Regions from separate parts of the Mesorhizobium sp. P2_C5_2 genome, predicted to be linked through region 1. Evidence: predicted binding sites of a transcription regulator. Region 1 holds the regulator's gene; each other region holds the start of a gene.
The links. Region 1 encodes LexA, which represses DNA repair genes until DNA is damaged. Its sites were predicted from a motif close to TGTTCNNNNTGTGTTCNG; they were not measured.
Positions count from the first base shown of each region.

Region 2: the regulator LexA is predicted to act here: its motif matches at 2,131-2,148, upstream of AC1D1B_RS03635 (DNA recombination protein RmuC).
Region 3: the regulator LexA is predicted to act here: its motif matches at 5,505-5,522, upstream of ruvC (crossover junction endodeoxyribonuclease RuvC).

Region 1 is NZ_JBFUDV010000004.1:615,455-622,877, reverse strand. Features, by position in the region: gene AC1D1B_RS18250 (AMP-binding protein) at 1-1,143, shown strand, start outside; gene kynA (tryptophan 2,3-dioxygenase) at 1,140-1,976, shown strand; gene kynU (kynureninase) at 2,066-3,313, opposite strand; gene AC1D1B_RS18235 (GntR family transcriptional regulator) at 3,480-4,259, shown strand; gene lexA (transcriptional repressor LexA) at 4,479-5,231, shown strand; gene AC1D1B_RS18225 (ComEC/Rec2 family competence protein) at 5,225-7,423, opposite strand, start outside.
Region 2 is NZ_JBFUDV010000001.1:770,606-778,028, reverse strand. Features, by position in the region: gene AC1D1B_RS03640 (class I SAM-dependent methyltransferase) at 42-848, shown strand; gene AC1D1B_RS03635 (DNA recombination protein RmuC) at 845-2,098, opposite strand; gene def (peptide deformylase) at 2,202-2,732, shown strand; gene fmt (methionyl-tRNA formyltransferase) at 2,737-3,687, shown strand; gene AC1D1B_RS03620 (GNAT family N-acetyltransferase) at 3,684-4,190, shown strand; gene truA (tRNA pseudouridine(38-40) synthase TruA) at 4,321-5,076, shown strand; gene AC1D1B_RS03610 (transporter) at 5,073-5,678, opposite strand; gene dapE (succinyl-diaminopimelate desuccinylase) at 5,681-6,874, opposite strand; gene AC1D1B_RS03600 (2-dehydropantoate 2-reductase) at 6,990-7,423, shown strand, end outside.
Region 3 is NZ_JBFUDV010000001.1:1,389,599-1,397,021, forward strand. Features, by position in the region: gene AC1D1B_RS06685 (PH domain-containing protein) at 1-438, opposite strand, end outside; gene AC1D1B_RS06690 (DMT family transporter) at 542-1,444, opposite strand; gene AC1D1B_RS06695 (Lrp/AsnC family transcriptional regulator) at 1,578-2,015, shown strand; gene AC1D1B_RS06700 (N-acetyltransferase family protein) at 2,028-2,486, opposite strand; gene AC1D1B_RS06705 (sulfite exporter TauE/SafE family protein) at 2,685-3,455, shown strand; gene AC1D1B_RS06710 (DUF2269 family protein) at 3,493-4,044, opposite strand; gene rcdA (protease adaptor protein RcdA) at 4,826-5,356, shown strand; gene ruvC (crossover junction endodeoxyribonuclease RuvC) at 5,564-6,076, shown strand; gene ruvA (Holliday junction branch migration protein RuvA) at 6,090-6,710, shown strand; gene ruvB (Holliday junction branch migration DNA helicase RuvB) at 6,754-7,423, shown strand, end outside.

The sequences.
Region 1 (7,423 bases):
CAGGTCATCGGCTTCGACGGCACGGCCAACCATGACGCGGAACTCGATCGCGTCGCCCTCGACAAGCCGGTCACCTTCACTGCCGTCAACACTGGCCGCGACGACGTCGCCCTGCTCGGCTTCACCTCCGGCACCACCGGTGTGCCGAAGGCGACGATGCATTTCCACCGCGACCTGCTGATCATCGCTGACGCCTACGCCCGCGAAATCCTGGAGGTGACGCCGGACGACATCTTCGTCGGCTCCCCGCCTCTCGCCTTCACCTTCGGTCTTGGCGGGCTCGCCATCTTCCCGTTGCGCTTCGGTGCCGCGGCGACGTTGCTGGAACAGGCGACGCCGCCCAACATGATCCACATCATCGAGACCTACCGGGCGACCATTTCCTTCACCGCGCCGACCGCCTATCGGGCGATGCTGAAGGCCATGGATGAAGGTGCTGACCTGTCCTCGTTGCGCGTCGCGGTTTCGGCCGGCGAAACACTGCCGGCGCCTGTTTTCGAGGAATGGACTGAAAAGACCGGCAAGCCGATCCTCGATGGGATCGGCGCCACCGAAATGCTGCACATCTTCATCTCCAACCGCTTCGACGACATGAAGCCAGCCTCCACCGGCAAGGCCGTCGGCGGCTATCAGGCACGCATCGTCGATGACGAGATGCGAGAGGTGCCGCGCGGTTCGACAGGCCGCCTGGCGGTGCGCGGCCCGACCGGCTGCCGCTACATGGCCGATGAAAGGCAGAAGGAATATGTCCGCGACGGCTGGAACCTCACCGGCGACACTTTTACCCAGGACGAGGACGGTTTCTTCCATTTCGCCGCGCGCTCCGACGACATGATCGTCAGCGCCGGCTACAACATTGCAGGTCCCGAGGTCGAAGCGGCGTTGCTTTCGCATCCCGATGTCGCCGAATGCGCCGTCATCGGCGCCGAGGACCGCGAGCGAGGCCAGATCGTCGAGGCGCATATCGTGCTGGTGCAAGGCGTGACGCCGGACGCATTGACCGTCAAACGCCTGCAGGACCACGTCAAGGCAACGATCGCGCCTTACAAATATCCGCGTTCGGTAAAGTTCATCGATGCCTTGCCCAAAACCCAGACCGGCAAAATCCAGCGCTTCCGGTTGCGCGCGGAGAAGAGCAATTGAGCGAGCCGCACGATCCGGCGTCCGATGGCGCGCAGATGTCGTTCGATGAGCGAATGTCCTACAGCGACTATCTGCACCTGGAGAAGGTGCTCGACGCGCAGACGCCACTGTCTTCTGCCCATGACGAGATGCTGTTCATCATCCAGCATCAGACATCGGAATTGTGGATGAAGCTGGCCTTGCACGAGATCGGCGCCGCGATCCGCGCGATCCGCGCCGACCGCCTCGAACCGAGCTTCAAGATGCTGTCTCGCGTCGCGCGCATCTTCGAGCAGCTCAACAATGCCTGGGACGTGCTGCGCACGATGACGCCCAGCGAGTACACCGAGTTTCGCGACGCGCTCGGCCAATCCTCGGGCTTCCAGTCCTGGCAGTACCGCGCCATCGAGTTCATGGCGGGCAACCGCAACCTCGCCATGCTCGGCCCGCACAAGCACCGGCCAGAACTTACGGACAGACTGGAAGCGATCCTGGCCACGCCGTCGCTCTATGACGAGGCGCTGCTGCTCCTGGCGCGCAACGGCTTCGACATCGGCGCCGACGCCAGGCGCACGGACTGGCGCGAGACGCGCGCAGAGAACGAAGAAGTGCTGGTTGCCTGGCAAACCGTTTACCGCGACCCGCAGCGCTACTGGATGCTCTACGAACTGGCCGAGAAGCTGGTCGACTTCGAGGATTACTTCCGCCGCTGGCGCTTCAACCACGTCACCACGGTCGAGCGCATCATCGGTTTGAAGCGCGGCACCGGCGGCACCTCAGGCGCCTCCTACCTGAAGAAGATGCTGGAGGTCGTGCTGTTTCCGGAGCTCTGGACGGTTCGCACCCGGCTCTGAGCTCTTTGTTTGGCGCAATTCCCAAGGCAAAGCGCAATGCGCTTTTCCCGGGAAAACCGCGTCACACTTTTCCTGGAATTGCGCCGGCTTCAGGTAACCGCGGTCTTCGCCGCGAAGCGGGCGTCCTGCCACGCGCCGGTGCGCAGAATATCCTCCAGCACTTCGACCGCCTGCCAGACATCGCCATAACCGACATAGAGCGGTGTGAAGCCGAAACGGATAGTCGACGGCGCCCGGAAATCGCCGATCACGCCGCGCTCGATCAGTGCGCGCATCACCTGATAGCCGTGCGGGTGGAGGAATGACACCTGGCTGCCACGCTGGCTGCCGTCGCGAGGACTTTCCAGTTCAAGCCCGTAGGCGCCGCATCTGGCTTCGACGAGCTGGATAAACAGGTCGGTCAGCGCGATGCTCTTTTTGCGCACCGCCGTCATATCGACATCGTTCCAGATATCGAGTGCGCCCTTGAGCGCCCGCATCGACAGCACCGGCTGCGTTCCGCACAGAAAGCGGCGGATGCCGCTGCCGACGGCAAAGCCCTGCTCGAAGGCAAAGGGCCGCGCATGGCCCCACCAGCCGCTGAGCGGCTGGTGGACATCGCCATGGTGGCGCGCGGCAGCATAGATGAAGGCCGGCGAGCCCGGGCCGCCATTGAGGTATTTGTAGGTGCAGCCGACGGCGAAATCGGCGTTGGCACGGTCGAGTTCGACTGGCAAGGCGCCGGCCGTGTGGCAGAGATCCCAGATGATCAGCGCGCCGGCGTCATGTGCCTTGCGCGTCAGCGCCGCCATGTCGCGCAACTGGCCGGATTTGTAGTTGACGTGGTTGACCAGGATGACCGCAACGCTGTCGTCGATCAGCTCCTCGATTGCGGCGGCGTCGACACCCTCCAGCCGCAGCCGCGTTCCCGGCCGGGTCGAGGCCACGCCTTCGGCCATGTAGAGGTCGGTCGGGAAACTGTCGCCCTCGGCAACGATGACCGACCGATCCGGCCGCATGCCGAGCGCGGCGTGCAGCAGCTTGTAGATGTTGATCGAGGTTGTGTCGCAGACCACCGTCTGCCCGTTGGCCGCGCCGATCAGTCGTCCGAGCTGATCTCCGAGTTCCACCGGCATGTTGAACCAGCCTGCGGTGTTCCAGGCGCGAATGAGATCCTGCGCCCATTCCCGCGTCGCGGCCTGCTGCAGTTCGCTGAAGACGGCTGGTGACGCGGCACCCAGCGAATTGCCGTCGAGATAGATCACGCCCTCCGGCAAGACAAAGCGTTCACGCATGGAACGCAGCGGATCAGCGGCATCCATAGCTTCGATTGCAGCGAGATCGGGTGTCATGCTCATGATCCGGTGCCCTCCATGGACAAACGCACTCGGCGGAGCCTGCCCGCCCAAACATGCCGGCGATCTTGAGCGGTCCTCCGGAAGCTGTCAAACATTATATATAATTTACGCAATGAAAGGCTTTGATATATAATCATCAGCCGAGCAATCTGTCTAATGGGTCACGATGCTGGATGACGAGCAGTCCTCGAAGACGGAAGCGGCCTATCGGCTGCTCAGGCGCGATATTCTTGCGACCCGGCTGGCGCCTGCCGCGCCGTTGAAGCTGAGCACGCTGCGCGGCACCTATGGTATCGGCTGGACGCCGCTGCGCGAGGCGCTGTCGCGGCTGGAGGCCGAACGGCTTGTGACGGCCATCAGCAACCGTGGGTTTGCGGTCGCTCCCGTCTCTCGGGCGGAGCTCGAGGACTTGTCGCGTGCGCGGCTGGTGGTCGAACTGCCCTTGCTGGTGGAATCGATCGAGAAGGGCGACCGTCAGTGGGAAGACGCGGTCGTTACCGCCCATTATCGTCTCTCACGGTGTGGGTCCGTTCTCGACGATCCCTCCGATGATGCCGTCGACGTGTGGTACGAAAAACATGATGCCTTCCACGCGGCGCTGCTCAATGCCGCGACATCCAGCTGGCTGCTGCGCTTCAATGCGACGATCTCCGACCAATTGCATCGCCATCACCGCTTTCTGGGCCTGGCCCCAACGCTGCGCGCGGCTGCCGGCCGCAAGGATGGACACCAGAAGGCCATGGAGGCCCTGCGCGACGCCGTGGCGATCGAACACCACACCGCACTGATGGAAGCAGCCCTTGATCGCGACACTGAGCGCGCAAAAACACTGATGACCGTTCACATCGGCTACACGCTGCAGGTCTATGCCCAGAGTGAACCGGGCGGCGCGGCGGATGCGGCGCAGCCCCACCCGAAAAAGCAGCGGCGATCGGGCAAGGCGTGAACCAGCCCAGATGACGCAGACCCTCGGCACTTCAGTCTCGTTTAACACCGTTGCCGGCAAACGAGCGCAGGCGCTGTCTGCGGCGTGCCGATGTTAAGCTGAACAAAACGTCAACACATTCATTAAACTTTAAATGGTTGCGGAACACAACTGGAACAGATAGTGTTTGTTCTGGGTTTGTTTTTTCCGATTCTGGTTTCAGAACCCCGGGGGGCCGCGATGCTGACGCGTAAACAACATGAGCTTCTGATGTTCATCCATGAACGCCTGAAGGAGAGCGGAATCCCGCCGTCTTTCGACGAGATGAAGGAGGCGCTGGACCTCGCCTCCAAGTCCGGCATTCACCGCCTGATCACGGCGCTCGAGGAGCGCGGTTTCATTCGCCGGCTGCCGAACCGGGCGCGCGCGCTGGAAGTGCTGCGGCTGCCCGACTCGATCGCGCCCGGCCTCAATGCGGCGAGGAAGTTTTCGCCAAGCGTCATCCAGGGCAGTCTCGGCCAAGGTGGCGTGGGGCAAGGCGGTCTCGGCCGGCAGATCAAGCCGGCCTCATCGTCGCGTTCGATGTCCGCCGGCAATGACGATGCGGTTTCCGCGGTGTCGATCCCGGTGATGGGACGCATCGCCGCCGGTGTGCCGATCGACGCCATCCAGCACCAGACGCATTCGATCTCGGTGCCGCCGGACATGATCATGGGCGGCGAACACTACGCGCTTGAGGTCAAGGGCGACTCGATGATCGAGGCCGGCATTTTCGACGGCGATACGGTCATTATCCGCAATGCCGACACCGCCAGCCCCGGCGAGATCATCGTGGCACTGGTCGACGAGGAGGAAGCGACGCTGAAACGCTTCCGCCGCAAGGGCGCCTCGATCGCGCTGGAAGCCGCCAACCCGGCTTATGAGACGCGCATCTTCGGGCCGGATCGGGTCAAGGTGCAGGGCAAACTCGTCGGATTGATCCGGCGTTACTGAACCGGCTCAGGTTTGTACGCCGGCTTCGCCGACCTTTCAGGCTGCTTGTAGGGCGGCAGGCCGCGCGCTTCGCGTGAGAAGCGGCGTTGCTCGTGCCAGGGACGATAAGGCTTGTCGACGGCGAAGCGGATGGTTGGCGCTGTCGCGGCCAATCGCGGATCGAAGAAGACGGCGGCACTGCCGTGGCGGGCAAGCTGCTTCTTCGTCACGACCAGCACCAGCGGGTCGCGGCACGGATTGTAGGCGGTGGCATCGTCGATGACGATCAGGCTCGCGAAAGCGCAGGCCGGCCGGGCCGTCTTGCGATCCTTCGCCAGCGCGATGATGGCACCGGATGGATGCCGAGCAATGCAGAGATCGCTCCTGCAATAGAAGGGCGCGCCTGGCGGCAGATCGAGTGGATCGAGATCGAACCGCGTGTCTGTTGCCTCGAATATCTCAGGCGGGATAATCGTTTCGGCCCTCAGCGCGCGTTTCCAGTTATCTGTGGTGAATTCGTTGAAGCGTTCGCGATTGAGCGCGAGTTCGCCGCCACCGATAGGCACAGCCACCAAATGCGCATCCTCGGAAATGAGCACATCAGGCGTGCGCACCTGCGGCACCGTCAACAGGCCGGCCAGCGCGAAGGGAATGGCCGCCAGCCTCAGCCAGGTGGTGGCCATGGTTGCAATGACGAGGGCGACCGCCACCAGCAGCACCGAGCGGATGGAGATCAACCCGACGGCATCGACCGGCGAGCGCTCGGAAATCCAGGCCGATATAGCGATCATCGCGGTCAGGCCCTTGCCCATCACATAGAGGAACGGCCCATCGGCGCCGAACGGCATAGCCAGCGCGCTGAGCACGGCGAACGGCATGACCACCAGCGAGACGATCGGCATTACTGTGAGATTGGCGAGTAGGCTGAGCGGCGACACGCGCTGAAAATGCCAGATGGCAAACAGCACGGTAGCACTGCCAGCGATAATCGAGGTCATGGCAAGGCCGCCCATGGCCAGCAGGAATTTTCGCGACAGGAAGCCGACAAAGGAGCGTTTCGCCGGCGGCGGCCTCACCTTGTCGGCGCGGTAGTCGGCCCAGCCGGCATAGGCGCCGACGAGCGCGGCGGTTGCGGCAAACGACATCTGGAAACTGGGGCCGACGACCTCATGCGGCGACACCAGGATGACGGCGATGGCCGAGATCGCCAGATTGCGCATGGTGAGCGCAGCACGGTCGAACAGCACCGCGACGAGCATGACCCCCAGCATGATGAAGCTGCGCTCGGCGGCAACCACGACGCCTGAAATGACGAGATAAGCGGCGATGGAGACAAGGGCCGCGGCGGCCGCATATTTCTTGACTGGCCGGCGCGAGGAGAAATCCGGAAACAGCGCAAACGCACCCCGCAGCAACGCCATGATGGTGCCGGCAACCAGCGCCATGTGCAGGCCGGAAATGGAGATGATGTGGTAGATGCCGGTGCGCCGCATCGCCTCGTTGACCTCGTCCGGAATGCCGGCGCGCACGCCGACTATCAGCGCTGCGGCAATCTCGCCTTCGGCTCCGCCGATCTTGCCCCTGATATGATCGGCAATGTTTTCGCGCGCATTCTCAATTGCCGAAGAGAGCCGTGCGGTCAGCGGCAGCGGTCCTTGCGCGGCGATGGTTTTGGGATTGCCGAGAAAGAAGCCGCTACCGCCGATGCCGGTGAAATAGCTGTCGAAGGAGAAATCATAGCTCTCCGGCCGCACCGGACCGGTCGGCGGCAACAGCCTGGCATAGCCGGTGATCAGGGAGCCGGCTGTCATATCGGCGGGAACAGTGCGCGCCGAGAGCCTGACCCGCTCCGGCGCGTAGCGCAGCTTGGGGCGAGCGGTCGAAATCACGTCGAGCGTCAGCCTGACGCGGCCGTTTTCCATCTGCTCAAGACTGACGACGCGGCCGGTCAGCCGTGTTTGAATCTCGGAACCGAGCATTTGCGTTCCGGCACGCCAGGTCTCGACCTTGACGGCGACGACGCCGAGCGCGCACAGCATCGCGGCCATAAAACACAGATGCGTCCTCGGCCAGGACCGCGCGACGGCTGCGCAACAGGCCGCGAGCAGCACAATGGCGATTGGCTGGGCAAAGCCCGGCTCGCTGGCCAGCGAGAAGTAAAGGACCACGCCGGCCGCCAGGAAAACCGGCACCAGCAGAAAGGCAACGCCACG
Region 2 (7,423 bases), on a different contig from region 1:
ATGTGCTAGGGTCGCCATCAAACGGATGGCGGGGGATAGCAATGTCGGAAACGGACAAGGTGTTTGCCGGCTCGGTTCCGGAAAACTACGACCGTTACATGGTGCCGTTGATTTTCGAGCCATTCGCCGCGGATATTGCACGACGGGCAGCGTCCCTGTCACCCAGCGCCGTTTTGGAGATCGCCGCGGGCACCGGGGTTGTCACCCGCGCACTGGCGCCAAAACTGTCTCCTGGCGCAAGCTATGTCGTGACCGATCTCAACCAGCCGATGCTCGACTACGCGGCCTCGCGGCAAGCTCCCGACAGTCGCATCCAATGGCGTCAGGCGGATGCTCTGGCGCTGCCGTTCGAAGATGCGGCATTCGATCTCGTTTGTTGCCAGTTCGGCGCAATGTTCTTTCCCGACCGCACCGCCGGCTATCGCGAAGCAAAGCGGGTCCTGAAGCCCGGAGGCCATTTCCTGTTCAACGTATGGGATCGCATCGAAGAGAATGTATTCGCCGATGATGTGACGAACGCTCTTGCGGAGATTTTTCCGGACGATCCGCCGCGCTTTCTAGCCCGCACGCCGCACGGCTACCATGACACGGCGCTGATCCGCGGCGAACTGGAAGATGCAGGTTTCTCCCGTGTGGCGATCGAGACGAAAGCCGAACAAAGCCGTGCCTCCTCGCCGCGCCTTCCGGCCGTTGCTTATTGCCAGGGAACTCCGCTTCGCAACGAAATCGAGGCCAGAGGAAAACTGGAAACCGCTACCGATCATGTCGCAGCCGCGATGACGGCCAGACATGGCAGCGGCGAGGTTGCGGCCAAAATTCAGGCACACGTAATCGTGGCTACGGTCTAATCGTCACCTTCGACGACACGGAGCCTGAGTTGGCCCGTCTTGGAATCCGCCACTCGTACCCCGGGTTCAGCCTTGGCCGGTCCGCCGCCACGCGCTTCGGCTTCGCTTTCGCCGAACTCCAGCGCCTCGATCTTCTTGCCGCGCCTGGTCACTTTCGAGGTCGACACCAGTATCTCCTCGATGTCCTTGGCCGACTGGCCAAAATGCGTCTGCAGCCGGCGCACCCGCTCGTCGACGCGATCGACATCCTCCATCAGCCGGATGACCTCGCCCTGGATCAGATGCGCCTGTTCGCGCATGCGGGCGTCCTTGAGGATCGCCTGGATGACCTGGATCGACAGCATCAACAGCGACGGCGAGACGATGATGACACGGGCGCGGTGCGCCTTCTGGATGAGAGCGTCGAAATTCTCGTGGATTTCGGCAAACACCGATTCCGACGGCACGAACATGAAGGCGGTGTCCTGCGTCTCGCCCTGGATCAGGTATTTTTCCGAGATATCGCGGACATGGATTTCGATGTCGCGGCGGAAAGCCTGGGCCGCGACCTTCTGCAGTTCCGCACCGTCGGCGGCGCGGATGGCATTCCAGGCTTCCAGCGGAAATTTGGCGTCGATGGCAAGCTGCGGCGCGCCGTTCGGCATCCGCACCAGGCAGTCGGGCCGGCTGCCATTCGACAGCGTGGCCTGGAATTCGTAAGCGCCCATCGGCAGGCCGTCGGCGACGATCGCCTCCATGCGCGACTGGCCGAAGGCGCCGCGCGTCTGCTTGTTGGACAGGATCGCCTGCAACTGCACGACCTGGCCGGCCAGCGACTGGATGTTGCCTTGGGCGGTATCGATGACCGCCAGCCGTTCCTGCAATTTCGCCAGGCTTTCATGCGTGGACTTGGTCTGCTCGGTCATGGTCTGGCCGAGGCGGCCGGTCATGGCGTCGAGCCGCTGGCCGATCGACTGGTTGAGTTCGGCCTGCCTTGCGCCGAACACGTCGGCGATGGCGCCCATGCGGCCCTGCATCTCGGCCTGGCTTTGCAATATGCCGGCCATCCGCGCCTCGGCGTCGCGGGCGTGGTCGGCGGCCTCAGCGGCTGCGATGGTGCGCGCCTTGGCCGACCGCCACAGAGCGACGACAAGCGCCAGGAACAGGCCGAGAAACACGATCGCGCCGAACACCAGCGCATGGCCGAGCGTGATGGTCGTGGCCCCGAGCCGGGCGACGGGTTCGGAAAGGATGGTGCTCAGATCGTTCATCCCCCAAGCATAGCCGATTCGCCGCCCTGGCACAGATCAAAACGTGAACGGGCGCCAACCGCACCGGTTGACGCTTTTCCTGCGACGTTTTAGGTGAGACGCCATGTCGATCAAGCCGCTCATCATCCTTCCCGATCCGATCCTGCGCCAGGTTTCCAAACCGGTCGAACGCGTCGACGCGTCCGTGCGCAAACTGGCTGACGACATGCTGGCGACCATGTATGACGCGCCGGGCATCGGTCTCGCCGCAATCCAGATCGGCGAGCCGCTGCGCATGCTGGTCATCGATCTCGCCAAGGAAGACGAGGCGCCGGCGCCGCATGTCTTCATCAATCCCGAAGTCCTCGAAAGCGCCGACGCCCGCTCGGTCTACGAGGAAGGCTGCCTGTCGATCCCCGACTATTACGCCGAGGTCGAGCGACCGGCTTCGGTGCGGGTAAAATATCTCGATCGCGACGGCAAGCTGCAGGAGATCGAGGCCGAGGGCCTGATGTCGACCTGCCTGCAGCACGAGATCGACCACCTCAACGGCGTCCTGTTCATCGACCACATCTCGAAGCTGAAGCGCGATATGGTGGTCAAGAAGTTCAAGAAGCTCGCCAAGGACAAGGCGCCGGGCAAGCTGGTGGGATAGGAAGATGCCGCTTCGCGTCATCTTCATGGGCACGCCGGAGTTTTCGGTGCCGGTGCTGCGCGCGATTGCTGAGGCCGGGCACGAGATACCAGCCGTTTACACCCAGCCGCCGCGCGCCGCGGGCCGCCGCGGGCTGGAGCTGACACCGTCGCCGGTGCAGCGCGAAGCCGAGCGGCTGGGGATCGCTGTACGCACGCCAACTTCGCTGAAAGGCGAGACGGAGCAGGCCGCTTTCCGCGCGTTGCAGGCCGATATCGCCGTCGTTGTCGCCTATGGCCTGCTGTTGCCGAAGCCTATTCTGGAGGCTCCGCAGCTCGGCTGTGTCAACGGCCACGCCTCGCTTTTGCCACGCTGGCGTGGTGCAGCTCCCATCCAGCGCGCCATCATGGCCGGCGACACCGAGACCGGCATGATGGTGATGCGCATGGAAGAGGGCCTGGACACCGGCCCGGTGGCACTGGTTGAAAAGTGCGCCATCGGACCCGATATGACGGCCGGCGATCTGCACGATCGCTTGATGAACATTGCTGCCACGCTGATTGTGGAAGCATTGTCCCGATTGGAGACAAATACGCTGGCATCAGCCTTGCAGGCGACTGACGGGGTGACCTACGCCAGAAAAATCGACAAATCGGAGACGCGTATTGACTGGACGCGGCCGGCTGGCGAGGTCCACAATCACATTCGCGGCCTGTCGCCATTCCCTGGCGCCTGGTGCGAGGCCGAAATTGGCGGCCGCACAGAACGGCTGAAACTGCTTCGCTCGACGCTTTCTGAAGGTACGCTTTCGGAAGGCATGGGCGAGTCGGGAGGAATTCTCGATGACCGACTGACGGTCGCCTGCGGGGCAGGCGCGGTCAGGCTGGTCGAAGTTCAACGGGCGGGCGGAAGGCCCGCTGCCGCGCAGGAGTTTCTGCGCGGGGCCAAAATCGAAAAAGGAATGAAATTCTCATGAGCATGATGTCGATACGCGGCGCGACGCTGCGGGACCGCGAGGCTATACGCCTCGTCGAGGAACACGCATTCGGTCAGCAGGCGGAGGCCGGGCTGGTCGACGCGCTGGTCACCGGCGGCGACTCCGTTGTCGAGCTGGTGGCGGAAGAAGACGGCCAGGTGGTCGGCCATATCCTGTTTTCCCGCCTGTTCGTCCAGAATGGCGGCAAGCAGTTTGCAGCCGTGGCGCTGGCGCCGTTGGCCGTCGAGCCGTCTTTCCACGGCTCGGGCATTGGCGGCGCGTTGATCCGCGAGGCGCATATCCGCCTCAGGGATGCCGGCGAGGTGCTCGCCGTTGTGTTGGGCGATCCTGCCTATTACGGCCGCTTCGGCTACAACCATGCGCGCGCCGAAAACTTCGAGAGCGAATACCAGGGCGAAGCGCTGCAGGCGCTGGCCTGGGGTGACGCACCCGAAAAAGGCAGACTGGTCTACGCCCAGGCCTTTACCGCACTCGCCGCCTGAGCATGATGCCGAAAAGTGTGAAGCGGTTTTCGGATGACATCATGCTCTATCTCTTCGATCTAGAGCCCGATTCAGATTTCAGGTCGAAACGACCTGAAATCTTCCGGCTCTAGGCGGGTGCAGATCGCTCATGCCGCGTTTTCGTCTCGATATCGAATATGACGGCAGCCTCTTCGCCGGCTGGCAACACCAGGCGGATCAGCCTTCGGTGCAGCAGGCGATAGAGCAGGCGATCGAGAAATTCAGCGGCGAGGCGGTGCGGTTGCGCGCCGCTGGCCGCACCGACGCCGGCGTGCATGCGACCGCCCAGGTGGCGCATGTCGACCTCACCAAGGCGTGGCCAAACGACAAGGTGCGCGACGCCATCAACGCGCATCTGCAGGCGGCGGGCGCGCATGTCGCCATCCTGCAGGCGACGGTTGTCCCCGACGATTTCGATGCCCGTTTCTCGGCTACCGGGCGGCACTATCTCTACCGCATCCTCAACCGGCGCGCGCCCGCTGCGATGGAAAAGGGCCGGGTCTGGTGGGTGCCGAAACGGCTCGATGCGGACGCCATGCACGAAGCGGCGAAAGTCCTGCTCGGCCGACATGACTTTACCACCTTCCGCTCGACGCAGTGCCAGGCCAACAGTCCGGTGCGGACGCTGGAGCGGCTCGATGTGAGCCGCCAGGGCGACCTGATCGATATCAGGGCCTCGGCGCGCTCCTTCCTGCACAACCAGGTGCGCTCCATGGTCGGGTCGCTGAAGCGCGTCGGCGACGGCGGCTGGACGGCTGCCGATCTCAAGGCCGCGCTCGATGCGCAAGACCGCGCCGCCTGCGGTCAGGTGGCGCCGCCCGACGGGCTTTTCCTCGTCGGTGTCGATTACCCGGAAAAATTCTAAGCCGGAGCGGCGGTCGGCACAGTGATGCCGAGCAGCGCCACCAGGCCGAACAGGACGGCCAGGGACACCACCAACATGCCTGCGAACACGGCGCTGCCGACAGCCGCGCCCTTGCCGATCGCGGCGTTGGTCATCCGCCAGGTGAGTACCAGCGACAGCACCACCAGAACCAGCCACACCAATTCGGCAACTGGGTTGCCGGACGGCAGGAAAAGCCGGATCAACGCCGATGGTAGCAGCATCCAGGCGGTGATTGCCGACGCCCAGTTGCTGGCGACGACGTAGTGGACGAAGCGGTCGCCGATGCCGGCGCGCGACGCGACCAGGGCAAGCACAACCAACGGCAGCAGCCACGAGCCGAGGTCGACGGTTGCCAGGCGGATCAACATGCCCAGCCGCCCGGCGAACGCATTGGGGTCGCCGATCTCGTTGGCCGTGCCGACCCAGCCGACGATCATCGCCGGCGCGGCGACGACGATGGCGAAGAAGGAATTCCAGAAGCCGTCTGCCGACAGGTCGAGCAGCCGCAAGCCGTCGGCCTTGCCGAGCATCAGCCGCCAGGCGCCGGTAAGCGATGAAGAGGTCTCGTCAGCCGAAAGCATGATCAGCCCTGCTCGAACCAGTCTTCGATGAAGCGCTGATAGATCTGGGTCAGCGTCTCGAGGTCGGCCAGTGCGACGCGTTCATCGACCATATGCATGGTCTTGCCGACCAGTCCGAACTCGACCACCGGGCAATAATCCTTGATGAAACGGGCGTCCGAGGTGCCGCCGGAGGTGGACAGCGCCGGCTCCTTGCCGACCGCCGCCCTAATCGAGCCGCGCAGCGTTTCGATCAGCTTGTCGTCGCGCGTCAGGAAGACATGGCTCGGCCGGTCGCGCCAGACCAGCTCGTAGTCGACCGGCGTCTTCTTGCCGGTTCGGTATTTCTTGCGCTTGGCCGCCTGGTCGAGGCGGTTGTGGATCTCGGCCTGCACGGTCTCGGCCGCCCAGCTGTCGTTGAAGCGGATGTTGAAGGTGGCTGTCGCTCTGGCCGGAATGACATTGGTCGCCGGGTTGCCGACATCGATCGAGGTCACTTCGAGGTTGGTCGGCTGGAAATCCTTCGTACCCTTGTCGAAAACGGGGTGGAGCAAGGCCTCGACCAGGCTCATCAGGCCGCGCACCGGATTGTCGGCCAGCAAGGGATAGGCGACATGGCCTTGCCTGCCGTTAACGGTGACGCTGCCGGACATCGAGCCGCGCCGGCCGATCTTGATCATGTCGCCGAGCGCGTCCGGGTTGGTCGGCTCGCCGACGATCGAGGCATCCCATTTCTCGCCCTTGGCCGCAGCCCAGTCGAGCAGTTTTGTCGTGCCGTTGATGGCCGGGCCCTCTTCGTCACCGGTGATCAGCAGCGAGACCGAGCCCTTCGGGCCGCCCTTTGTCTCGACATGGCGCGCCACGGCGGCGATGAAACAGGCGATGCCGCCCTTCATGTCTACGGCGCCGCGGCCGTACATCTCGCCCTTGGCGATCTCGGCGGCAAAGGGCGGATGCGTCCACGACGCCTCGTCGCCCACCGGCACCACGTCGGTATGGCCGGCAAACATCAGATGCGGCCCATTGCCGGAGCGGCGCGCGTAAAGGTTCTCGATGTCGGGCGTGCCGTCTTCGGAAAACACCGGGCGTTCGACCGAAAAGCCGAGCGGCTTCAGCATGTCTTCCAGCGCGCTCAACGCGCCGCCCTCGGCGGGCGTTACGGAGGCGCAGCGTATGAGGGTCGCGAGGTTTGCGGCGGGATCGGTCGGCAGTTTCATGGGCAAAGCGATAGTCGAAAGCGAAAGGCCTGTCACGGTCAGAGATGATGACCGGTCCTGCCGCCGACATTATGGTTTTCATGTCGTATAGTGCAGGCCAACACGAGATTATCGCATGGCCAACGCCGATAAGACCATCGTCATCGCCGGCGCCGGCAGCATCGGCTGCTATGTGGGCGGCTGCCTGGCACTGGCAGGACGCAAGGTGGTGTTTCTGGCGCGGCCGCGCATCGCGGAGGCCGTGCTGGGCGGTGGGCTGCGCGTCACCGACCTCGACGGCCGCGACCGATCCATCAAGCCGGGCGCCCTTTCCGTGACCGCCGATCCGGCCGCCGCCCTGGCCAATGCCGACGTGGTGCTGGTGACAGTCAAGAACGGCGCCACTGAAGAGATGGCGGCGCTTATTGCCACACACGCTCGTGGCGATGTCGTGGTGGTCAGTCTGCAGAACGGTGTCGGCAATGCCGACCGGCTACGCACCGGGCTGGGCTCTCGACTGGTGCTCGCCGGCATGGTGCCGTTCAATGTCGTCCAGTCGGCCGAAGGCAA
Region 3 (7,423 bases), on a different contig from region 1:
GTCAAAAGCTGGAGACCAGGCGCCCGTCCTTGAATTTCCGAAGAAAGATGCTGCGGGTCCGAAACGCAAATTGCCACGCCTTGCTTCCGCGCCCGTCATTTGGATATCGGGAAGACGCTCAAGATCGATCGATATGAAGTTGGAGAAAGGGGCGGTTCGCATGATGAGAATGCGCTTGTCGGTGACTGCGTAAGCGATGCGTCGTCTCACCCATGCGTCGACGGCAAACCTGCCAAAGACGAAGAAGAGACCAATGCAGACGAACATGCCTCCCCACGCATAGAAGAAAACCGGGGTGCCTTGGCTTGCCGCCATGTAGGTCCAGAAAATTGCAAACCCGCACCACAGCAGGCTGAACGGTATGAGAAACATATCGCTGCTGGTGAACAATATGCCCTGCGCGGGAAGGCCGCTCCACAAGATGCGTTCGTGGGGCAACAGCCGTCTCTGAAAGATTCCGACGTCCACGCCACCACCCATCGCATGCGCCTAGGCTTTCATCGCATGACTTCTGCTGGCGGTGCAAATCCCCGGCGCATTATCAGCTGACGTGGGCGTTTTGCGCCGGCGTTTTTGACTTCCACAGCGCCCAGCCGAGGTTCATGCCGGCGGCGGCAATCAAGATGGCGGCGGCGCCGACAAGCTGGGCCGGATGCAGCCGGTGGCCGAAGGCAACGACATCGACCAGGATCGCCACGACAGGGTAGATGAAGGACAGCGACCCCTGCAGATGCGTCGGCAGTTTCTGGATGGCGCCATACATCAATATGTAGACCAGCCCGGTGTGGACGACGCCAAGGGTGACCAGCATGGCCCAGCTCCAGCTGTCGGCTGGCAAATGGGCGAGGTTGGCAAAGGGCGCCAGCATGACGACGCCGACGCAGACCTGGATCAGCGCGATCAGATGCGGCGGGGTGCCTTTCAGCTTCTTGGCGACGATTGCCGCGACAGCCCAGAAGAAGGCCGCGCCAAGTGCCATGCCGATGCCGGTGACATAATCGGTGCCGGTGATGCCCGCGTCAGGCCCTGTCTGCACGATCAGCAGCATGCCGGCGAAGGCGATGCCGAGCCAGGTCAGCTTGGTCAGGGTCAGCCGCTCGCCGAAGAACAGCGCGCCGAAGCCGACCAGCATGAAGGGCTGGGTGTTGTAGACCGCTGTGGCGATCGAGATCGAGGCGCGGGAAAACGCGCTGAACAGCAACAGCCAGTTGATCACGATGGCCGCGCCGCCGAGAGCGGCAATGGCAACAATGCGAAGCGTCAGCCTGCCGCGCAGCAGCCCGAGGGCTGCACAGGTGACCAGCAGCGCCACAGCGCCGAAGGCGCAGCGCCAGAACACCACGTCCATGACGGGCTGGCCCGACATGACGACGAACCAGCCGATCGTGCCGATGATCGTCATCGCCGCCGTCATCTCGATCGTGCCGCGCACCGTGCTGTCCATGACAATACCTCTGATATCCGTTGAGGTATGATAATCTCATGCGGTCCTGAGGGTTTATATGCCTTATGAAAGGTGATATACGGTGATAGCCTAATTTAATAAGGCTAACTCTGCCTTTTGTGAGGGAATGAAAATGCTGGACGAGTTGGACAGAAAGCTTCTCGACATCCTGATCCGGGATTCCAGAACCTCGTTGAAGGATCTGGCGCAACAGGTCGGGTTGTCGTCGCCGAGCGTCTCCGAGCGGCTGCGGCGGCTGGAGGAACGCGGTGTCATTCGCGCCTTCACCGTCGAGATCGATCCGGAGGCGTTGGGCTATCCGCTGCAGGCGATCGTGCGGGTGCGGCCGCTGCCGGGCAAGCTGCATATCGTGCAGAAGCTGATCGAGGAAATCCCGGAATTCGGCGAGTGCGACAAGGTCACCGGCGACGACTGTTTCGTGGCCCGGCTTTATGTGCGTTCGATGGGCGAGCTCGACAAGCTTCTCGACCGCATCGCCGACAAGGCGGAAACCAGCACCGCCATTATCAAGGCGCAGCCGATCCGGCGCCGCCCGCCTCCACTTGGGTAAGCGTCGTTTTAGCTAAAGCTCCAGCTTGTAACCGATGTGGCTGGCCTTGAAGCCGAGCCGGTCATAGAAGCGGTGCGCGTCGTGGCGGCTCTTGTTGGTGGTCAGCTGGACAATTTTGCAGCCGCGTTCGCGGCACTGTTCGACCGCCCATGCCAGCAGGCGTTGCCCCAGCCTTTCGCCGCGCCGGTCAGCAGCGACGCGGACAGCCTCGATCTGGCCGCGCAAGGCGCCTTGCAGCGATAGGCCGGCAAGGTAAGTGATCTGCAGCGTGCCGATCACCGTACCGTCGTCCGTCATGACGGCAAGAAACTGTTTTGGGTCCGCGTCGATGGCGGCAAAGGCGTCGCGATAGGCCTTGGCGAGTGGCTCGGTGGCGTCCTCGCGGCTGCTGCCGAGCGGATCGTCGGCGAGCATGGCGACAATGGCAGGCAGGTCGGCTGCGTCGGCGCGGCGGATGTGGAGTTCGCTCATTGTCAAAAACCTGGGGTCAAAACCTGATGCATCGGGATGGCGCCCTTATGCATCGCCGGCAATCTTGCCGCAAATCCCGAACGGTCAGGTTACAGACAGTTGATGACCGACATCGTCCTGCCGGAATTTTCGCTGTCGCGGCGCACGGATTTCTGGGTTATTGCAGGTCACCATCTTCCCTCCAGCCTCATTCTCCTCATGTCAGGTCTGCTCGCCGATCCGTGGTTCTATGCCGCCGCCATTCCGGCGGTTATTCTCGTCGGCCTGTCGAAAGGCGGCTTCGGCGGCGCTGTCGGCTTTGTCGGCGTGCCGCTGATGGCGCTGGCCATGCCGCCGGTGCAGGCGGCGGCCATCCTGCTGCCGATCCTGTGCCTGATGGACATCGTTTCGGTGTGGACGTGGTGGGGCGTCTATGACCGCAAGATGCTGGTCGACATGATGCCGGGCGCGGTGATCGGCATTGGCCTGGGCTGGCTGACGGCGGCGCTCGTGACTGAAGAGATGGTGCGGCTGATCGTCGGCGCGGTCGCGCTGATCTTCGTGCTGCGGTGGCTTTACCTGCAATTCCGCCACGGTTCCGACCATGCGGCGGCGCCCAACCGCATCGCCGCCGCCTTCTGGGGCACGGTCGCCGGCTTCACCAGCTTCGTTGCTCATGTCGGCGGCCCACCCTTCCAGGTCTATGCGCTGCCGATCAGGCTCGATCCGAAGGTGCTGTCGGGGACATCGGCGATCTTTTTTGCCGCCACCAATGCGCTGAAGCTGATCCCCTATTTCGCCCTCGGCCAGTTCGACACCGCCAATCTGACGGCGTCCGCCGTGCTGATGCCGCTGGCGCCGCTGGCCACCATTGCCGGCGCCTGGCTGGTGCGGCGCATGCGGCCGGAGATCTTCTATCCCTTCACCTATGCGACCGTGGCCGTGGTCGCGGTCAAGCTGCTGTGGGACGGGATCGCCGGCCTGATGTAGATGCGCGCGAGGCGACCGTACCGCCGCCGCCTCGGTCTTAGACGGCGCTCGGCACGAGGCGGCGACTGCCGTCAAAGGCCAGTGCGGCGCCGGCGATGACAACCAAAATCATGCCGGCGAGAATACCGATGTCGTGCTCAGTCGGCTTGAGCACCATGTCCGCGATGACGACCAGCATCACTGCATAGTCGAAGCGTGCCACGCTCGTCATACGCTGGCCCATGGCAAGGACAGCAGGTGACATGCCCTCCTTGGCGATTACGGCGCCCATGCGCTCGCCGATCGGTTTGAAGACGAACATGCCGATCGAAAAGGTCGTGGCGTAGCCGACGAGGCCGATGACAATCCACAGATCGGTGAACCCCACCCAGAAGCTGCACATGATGACGCCGAAGATCAGGGTCAGCATCGACATCGGTGCGAAAAATTTGCCGCCCAGCTGTCCGCTGGCACGTATCGTCTGCAACTTTTCCTCGATGTTGCCGGCACGCTCGGCAAGCATGCCGAGCAGGAACAGCACGAACCCACCTCCGACCCACAAGGTGGCCGTAACGATGTGGAAGAATTTGACGATCGAATACCAGTCCATGGTTTGCTCCTAGGTGTTCCGATGATCTGCGGCCGAGCGGTTTGCGCCGACCGTTTCAGAGGAGCGGGCGTTTAGCGCAACGCATGTTTCGGAACGATGTCGCGTCGACGCTCCAGCCTGTTACCGCCGTGTCGTCGGGCAAAAGACCATTGCTGTCGTCCATTTCTGGCTGACGGCAATCAGCGGCATCGCGCTAGGCTTTTGTGCGGGAATGCTGCTGTTCGCCTTCATTTCCCTGCGGGCGGCCTGGAAGAAGGCTTGAGCAAGCTGACGATCAGGTCCCGCGGGCCGTTGTGCTGATACGGCACAGAAGGGCAGCGGTCGATCAAGAAATATCCGCGCCGTTAAGGGTTCATTAAGCTTTACAGGTGTTTACTATGTCCATCCAGTTATCTGGATTCTTACCGAGTGGTTGGAGCCACTTCGTTTGACGCCTCCCTGTTAAACTCCTGAGAGCCGCCTTATCCGCGGCTCTTTTTTTGTCCGCATTTTGGGCCGTTAGAGCATGATGCCGAAAAGTGTGAAGCGGTTTTCTCGGACAAACGAGAACCGTTTGTCCAGGCATTATGCTCTGCGTTTTGACTTAGAGGCGGATTCAGATTTCAGGTGGATCCGACCTGAAATCATCCGGCTCTAGCGCCCATCCGCCGGCGTTAACCGTTTGTTAAACATGTGCTTGCCTTCACCGGCGGCGAAGCGCATTTTCAAGCCTCAGTCATCTAGGGTGCCGGCGTGACGGCGAAGAGCCGAATCAGCCGACGGGGCAGTGCAGGGGCGTACGATGAACGAGCCTTCGAAGGGCATCGCGAAAACCATCAAACTGGCGGAACGCCGGGTTTTCTCCCAATCCTTCAAACCGCTTTACCAGGAGGGCATGGGCCTGGTCGAGCAGGCAGCCGAATATCTCGACGGCAAGGGCCGGGCCGAGGCGAAAAAGCTGTCCAGGCTGGCAGCGACGCTCTATGCGGCCGAATCGATGCGGCTGACCACAAGGCTGATGCAGGTTGCCTCCTGGCTGCTTTTGCAGCGAGCGGCAAACTCCGGCGAGATGACCCGCGACCAGGTCGCTTCGGAGAAATCCAAGGTGCGCCTCGACACCGCGTCGGCGCATGACGAGGCGGTCGGTTGGAACGAACTGCCGAAGGATTTCCTCGACCTCGTCACCCGTTCGCTGCGCCTGCAGGCACTGGTGCGCCGCATGGACGAGGAGATCTATGGCGGCGCGTTTACCGAGACGCCGTCCGCCGTCCGCCGCGTCAATCCGGTTTCCGACCAGATCACGCTGCTGAACACGGCTTTCGCCCGGGGCTAACAGACTGCTTGATAATTCTACTCCGACGGGCATCTGAAGCGGTTTTCTGCGCTTCCGGTGCTCACGTACTCAAGTACGCTCCGCTCCGGTTCTCGAAAACCACCCCAGCTGTCTCGTCAGAGCGAATTCTCAAACAGCCTGTAGCTCCCGTTTCCGGTTTGTTCACATTTCGCTGGCATCGCTGTCCGCCGGAGGTAGACTTGGCGGATGGGGGAAGCGATTCGCATCATCGGTATCGACCCGGGGCTGAGGCGCACCGGCTGGGGCATCGTCGAAAGCCTAGGCAACTCGCTTCGCTTCGTAGCGTCGGGCACCGTGCGCTCCGACGACAAGGCGGCGCTGGCGACACGGCTCTGCCAATTGCATGACGGGCTGGCCGAGATCCTGCACGCGGCCATGCCGCACGAAGCGGCCGTCGAGCAAACCTTCGTCAACAAGGATGCGGTGGCGACGCTGAAGCTCGGCCAGGCGCGCGGCATAGCCATGCTGGTGCCGGCGCGCGCCGGCCTTGTCGTCGCCGAATATGCCCCCAATGCCGTCAAAAAGGCGGTGATCGGCGTCGGCCATGGCGACAAGAAGCAGATCCACATGATGGTCAAGGTGCTGTTGCCGAAAGCCACTTTCGACACCGAACATGCCGCCGACGCACTGGCCATCGCCATCTGCCACGCGCATCACCGGCAAAGCGTCGCCTACCGGATGGCGGCGTTGGCATCATGAAAGGCTATTGAGCATGATAGGCAAGCTCAAGGGCACACTCGACGAGATCGACGAGGATTTCTGCCTCGTCGACGTACATGGCGTCGGCTATGTCGCCTACTGTTCGGCGCGCACGCTGGCGTCGCTGCCGTCGCCGGGCGAAGCGGTGGTGCTGTTTATCGAAACCTATGTACGCGAGGACATGATCCGGCTTTACGGCTTTCAATCGGTGCTGGAGCGCGAATGGTTCCGACTGTTGATGACCAATGTGCAGGGCGTCGGCGCCAAGGTGGCGTTGGCGATCCTGTCGACATTGGCGCCGGCCGACCTCGCCAATGCGATCGCGCTGCGCGACATCGCCATGGTCAGCCGCGCGCCCGGCGTCGGCAAGAAGGTGGCCGAGCGCATCGTCACCGAACTGAAGAACAAGGCGCCGGCCTATGCCGGAACTGCCTCCGGCACCATCGGTCTCAAGCAAGAGCTCGGCGAAGGGGTCGCGCCGGCGCCGATCACCGACGCCGTTTCGGCGCTGGTCAATCTCGGCTATTCGCGTGACACGGCAGCCAATGCGGTGGCGGCGGCTCTGAAGACTGCCGGCGAGGACGCGGATGCCTCGAAGCTCATTCGTTTCGGGCTGAAGGAACTGGCGCGGTGAGCGGTTGCTTGTCCCGTCCTTTGCCCCGTGCGAGGAAGGCGGCATGAGCCTTTCTCCCCGCCTCATTACCCCGGAAAAGCACGGCGAGGATGCCGAGCAGACCTTGCGGCCGCAGACGCTCGCCGATTTCATCGGTCAGGCGGCGGTGCGGGCCAATCTCAAGGTCTTCATCGAGGCCGCCAAGGGCCGCAGCGAGGCGCTCGACCATGTGCTGTTCGTCGGGCCGCCGGGGCTTGGCAAGACGACGCTGGCGCAGATCATGGCGCGCGAGCTCGGCGTCAATTTCCGCTCGACCTCGGGCCCGGTGATCGCCAAGGCCGGCGATCTGGCGGCACTGCTCACCAATCTCGAGGACCGCGACGTGCTGTTCATCGACGAGATCCACCGACTCAATCCGGCGGTCGAGGAAATCCTCTATCCGGCGATGGAGGATTTTCAACTCGACCTGATCATCGGCGAGGGGCCGGCGGCGCGCTCGGTCAAGATCGACCTCGCCCGCTTCACATTGGTCGCCGCCACCACCCGGCTCGGCCTTTTGACCAATCCGCTGCGTGACCGTTTCGGCATTCCGGTGCGGCTCAATTTCTATTCGGTCGAGGAGTTGGAACAGATCGTGCGCCGCGGTGCCCGCATCCTGCAAATGCCGCTCGGCGACGATGGCGCACTGGAGATCGCGCGCCGCGCCCGCGGCACGCCGCGCATCGCCGGCCGGC